One region of the Enterovibrio makurazakiensis genome, then DNA from elsewhere that is predicted to be linked to it. Evidence: riboswitches for the same ligand, from Rfam matches in the RefSeq annotation. Region 1 holds a riboswitch; the other holds the start of a gene.

Region 1 (2,479 bases):
TTTGCGGAAGTTGTTCATGGCGTAGAAGAGTACTGTTACAAAGAGGGCTATACACTGATCCTATGTAACACAGAAGGCAACCTCGCCAAGCAGCGCGACTATTTACGCATGTTGGCAGAAAAGCGTGTCGATGGTTTGCTAGTAATGTGTTCAGACCTCAATGAGGAACTGCTTGCCCTTCTTGAGAGAAAGCAAGATTTGCCAATGGTTGTCATGGATTGGGGAACGCAGCACGTCAATACTGACTGTATTCAAGACAATGCAGAACTCGGTGGGTATATTGCGACGAAATACTTTATTGATAACGGCCATACGAAAATTGGTTGTATGTCAGGCCAATTGGATAAGCTAACCTGCCAAACACGACTTGCCGGTTTCCGCAAAGCGCTGGCAGAAGCTGGACTACAAGAAAATCCAGATTGGATTGTAGATGCAGATTTCGAATGCGACACAGCGGTAGAAGCAGCAAACAAATTGTTAGCACTTGATGAGCGTCCAACGGCACTATTTTGCTTTAACGACATTATGGCATTGGCAGCAATCAGTACATTCCGCCAAGCGGGTCTAGACGTACCAAACGACATCTCGATCATTGGCTACGACAATATCGATTTGGCTGCATTTTTCTCGCCACCACTAACGACGATCCATCAGCCCAAAAACCGCTTGGGTAAAACGGCAATCAAATTATTGTTGGAACGTTTAGCGAACAAAGAAAACAAGCAACAGATTTTCGTTATGCAGCCTGAACTGATTATTCGTAATTCAGTGAAAAATCTAAACGCCGAATAGTTTTAACGCACAAAGTTCATCAATAGCTCGCCATTTTTGGCGGGCTATTTTTTTATGTGACAAGAAAATTTAACAAAATCTTCTCATTATTGAGATCCAGCTCAATAAGCATAGTTTGTCTAGTTTTCTAGTGCTAATCTTTAACTCAATTAAAAAATGACCGCTTTGGTTAAAATGGCTTCAATTACAAAGAGAACCTGATATTTTCATTCATATCAATAAGACTCTATCTGAAGCAAGATCACATTTTTTGAGACTAGCAATAACGACAATATGATGCGATTCAGTTAAGCTAATAGTCGTCAAGAAAAAGGCAAACCACAGCGAAAGCGTGGGACGCAAAGCTTCCGGCCTCACAGCACACAAAAATTTTGTGTTGGTGGTAGCGGAGTTACCGATGACGTTAGCATTCATACACCGAAATTACTTTTCGGTACATTGACAATTCTCTGAATTAGCTTTGCTACGTTGCTCCTTGACCGCTCATCCAGGAACGGAACGTAATGATTGAGAATAAGTCACATGGATAAACCAACACTAAAAAACACGTTAAAATTCTTCGAATGTCTGGGCAAAATCAAATCGCGTTCTATGTTTGGCGGGTTTGGTGTCTTTTGCGACGAGACAATGTTCGCCTTGGTCGTCAACGACCAACTTCATCTTCGCGCTGGTCAAGCGAATGAAGCCGATTTCATTAAACTTTCGATGACGCCCTACGTCTACAAGAAACGTGGCTTCCCTGTCACAACAAAATACTATGCCATACCAGAAACGTTGTGGGATCAATCAGAGGTTCTGATGAATTATGCGAATATTGCGTATGCCATCGCCAAAGATGATCAACAAGAAAAGAAGACTGCGGCGCCAACGCGTATCAAAGATTTGCCAAACCTAAGACTTGCGACAGAACGTATGCTGAAAAAAGCAGGAATCGATTCTGTTGAGCAATTGCAAACTGAAGGTGCCGTAAGGGCTTATCAAGCTCTACAAAAGTCACATAGCGATACGCTAAGTCTAGAACTTCTTTGGGCGCTAGAAGGCGCAATTGAAGGTAAACACTGGTCTGTCGTCTCTCCTCAGAGACGCGATGAACTGTTAGAAACACTAAGACAGTAAAAATTTCATTATTTCGCCCTGTCGGTACCCTAAAGTGAACAATCAAGGGATCGACTGGGCGAATCTATCTTCGCCCAGTCTTTCAGTTTCACCACTCTCTCGAATTCGCCTCTCACACCGCACTAAGCGCATTTCATACCGTATCTTCACAAACAACCAATCATCTACCCCAATATTACGTTCAATTCTTTCAGTTAATCGAAAAGAACATCATGTTCCATTGCTTATAGGCCATGCTTCTAACGAGCTTTTTATCTATAAATAAGCAATTATCACAAATCTCATTTTAAGGTTGCCAAAAAACCAATAATCCCATTTATGCGACATTCGTCACGTTTATTATGCTAAATGCATCTAGTTGACTATCTTTGGTTGGAATTTTGAACTAAGCCAAAAGAGTAGATAGATGAATGGCAACAATAAGATGCATTACAGCAGACCCTATCCAGACCAAATTGACAGGATCTTTAGAGACCATTTTCGTAAGTGGCCTCGACGTTTTAAGTGGGCAGTGTTTTTCTGCTTCTTATTGCCGATCTCATTTTACGCAGCGCTTGTCGACGGAATGTTT
Region 2 (2,479 bases), on a different contig from region 1:
ACCATTGAGCTGGTGAAGTACGTAAAACATACTTATCCAAACGTGAAGATCATCGCGCGCGCGTTTGACCGTGGGCACGCGTACATGCTGAGAGCAGCAGGTGCGGATTATGTTGAGAAGGAAACCTTCCACTCAGCCCTTGAAGTGGGCGCAACCTCTTTACGTTGTCTGGGTATTCACCCATTCTTGGTGGAGCAGCAAAAAGCGAAGTATCTGCGTCTAGAAGCGAGCAGTTCGGAGATGTTGTATGAGTCTTGGATGGGTGGTGAAGAAACACAAGCTTATGATAACCACTTTCAGCACCTGTTTATTCAGCTGGAAGAAACCATTCGTGATTCCATGGATGAAGACCGAATGGATAAGCATGGTTTGAGTGAACGTGAGTGGACACCACCACCGAAGGACTATCTTGATGACTTTACCGAACATCCGTTAGATGAAGTGGTCGATGATGAGGATGATCTTTCTGGAAGCGAGAAGCCAGCATAATGGAACTTGTGCCGTTTAGTGAAAGCGATGCGGCACAACTTTGTGCATGGATCCCCAATGAAAAAGCGAATTTTCAGTGGGGAGGGCCAACGTTCTCATTCCCACTGACGCCTGAGCAAATCTGCGAGCATATTGCACGCGAAGAAGTAAAACCGTATTTGCTCACACATGATAAAGAGCCTATCGGTTACATAGAACTGTTTCGTGTGTCTGACAGCGAATATCGGCTGTGTCGAGTTTTAGTCGCTTCACCCGCTCACCGAGGCAAAGGTTGGGGATATCGGCTGGTGGAATTGGCGTTGGAACAAGCGCGGATGATCTCGAAAGTCTATAAGGTTTCATTAGCGGTATTTGCACACAATACAGCAGCGATTGCTTGCTATTCCTCGTTGGGTTTTGTTGTGTTGCCTGAACTGACCAAAACACGGTTCTTCAACGGAGAAACGTGGACCTTGTTACGAATGGAAAGGTGGCTATAGTTAGCTACAAGTTAGTGACAGTGTCACTGATTTGGCATTGATAAATAACTAAAGCAACATGAGAAAGCCAGACATTCTGTCCAGTATGTCTGGCTTTTTTGTTTGTAATCAGCGCAGTATGGTTTCTAATCGCATTGTTCGATATGGCATCAATGAGATATTTTATGCCTTAATGTTAGTGTGATTTATATCACATATATAGATCTATTAACCTTAACAATACAGGAAAAGATTGTCTCAGCGCATTTTCTGAATACTCTTGCGACCGTTCCACAATTATCGGCAAACTGCTTGAAAAAGCAGGACGCAAAGCTTCCGGTCTAAGGGCAATTACCCAGAAAGAGGTAACAGCTTATGGCAGCGGGGCCGCCATTTTCTTGGCTTATCAAGAGCCAGTGCGCGAATACCTGCTTCTGTGAATAACAGGGCAACCAATCGCGTGCTTGAGGAAATGTTCAATTGCGACGCTTGTCCGTGCTGTGGGTGAATTTATAAACACTCAGGAAGTACAAACATGCTCAAATTACGATCTACACTTCTTCCCCTTGCGGCTGCACTGTTCAGTGCAGGTGCTATGTCTCATGGCTACATCAGTGCGGTTGATAACGGCACTGCAGGTCGCGCTGCTCTGTGCAAATTGAGCACAGAGTCGGGGCAACAAAATACCGATTGCGGTCAAGTGCAATGGGAACCGCAAAGCGTTGAAGGCCCAGAAGGCTTTCCTGAGTTCGGCCCGGAAGATGGCAAACTGGCAAGCGCAGGTCTCATTCAGTTTTCTCCCCTAGATGAACAAACGGCATCACGTTGGGTGAAGCGTTCTATTTCAGCAGGTAAGAATGATTTCGAATGGACGTTCACTGCGAACCACGTCACTCGCACTTGGAAATATTACATCACCAAACCTGATTGGAATGTAAACCAACCTTTGGCGCGTGCGTCGTTGGATCTGAACCCATTCTGCGTGGTGCAAGGCAACATGGAAAAGCCACCTAAGACCATGGTGCATGCGTGTGATGTACCAGTGCGCGAAGGTTACCATGTCATTCTTGCAGTATGGGATGTGGGTGATACGGCAGCAGCCTTTTATAACGCCATCGATGTGCAATTTGATGGCGATCAACCAGTACTACCTGAATGGCAACAAGCGGGTCAGATTTTCCCTGGGATGAACTTGGCGCAAGGTGATGCCGTATTTACTCGCGTGTTTGATAACGAAGGTGAACGCCCTGAGCTTTCTACGCGTTTGACGATTGAAAGCGATAAGGCCGGTGTAGCAAACACTTGGTCTTATGATCTTGCGACGAAAATCAATCAGGCTCACCGCCAAATTAAAGCGGGTAAACATGTTGGCAACGGCGACTTCACGCCAGTGTATGGCGCGAACCCAATTTACTTGAACAAAGACAGCGGTTTAGCGCGTGTTGAAGTAGGCTATGAGATCGCTTCTCCTGAACCTGACTTTGGTGTGACCATTGATGGTTTGGCGGCAGAATACATGATCGTTGACGAAG

Evidence for each region. A riboswitch is a leader RNA that binds a small molecule or an ion and turns the genes downstream of it on or off. The one in region 1 is predicted to bind cyclic di-GMP.
Region 2: it holds a riboswitch for cyclic di-GMP, as region 1 does, so the genes downstream of both, gbpA (N-acetylglucosamine-binding protein GbpA) here and L4D06_RS02855 (TfoX/Sxy family DNA transformation protein) in region 1, are expected to answer to the same signal.

What each region holds. Positions count from the first base shown of each region.
Region 1 is NZ_JAKJSE010000005.1:142,986-145,464, forward strand. It holds gene purR (HTH-type transcriptional repressor PurR) at 1-792, shown strand, start outside; cyclic di-GMP riboswitch class I at 1,095-1,191, shown strand; gene L4D06_RS02855 (TfoX/Sxy family DNA transformation protein) at 1,315-1,908, shown strand.
Region 2 is NZ_JAKJSE010000017.1:45,973-48,451, forward strand. It holds gene L4D06_RS13675 (monovalent cation:proton antiporter-2 (CPA2) family protein) at 1-489, shown strand, start outside; gene L4D06_RS13680 (GNAT family N-acetyltransferase) at 489-968, shown strand; cyclic di-GMP riboswitch class I at 1,240-1,342, shown strand; gene gbpA (N-acetylglucosamine-binding protein GbpA) at 1,483-2,479, shown strand, end outside.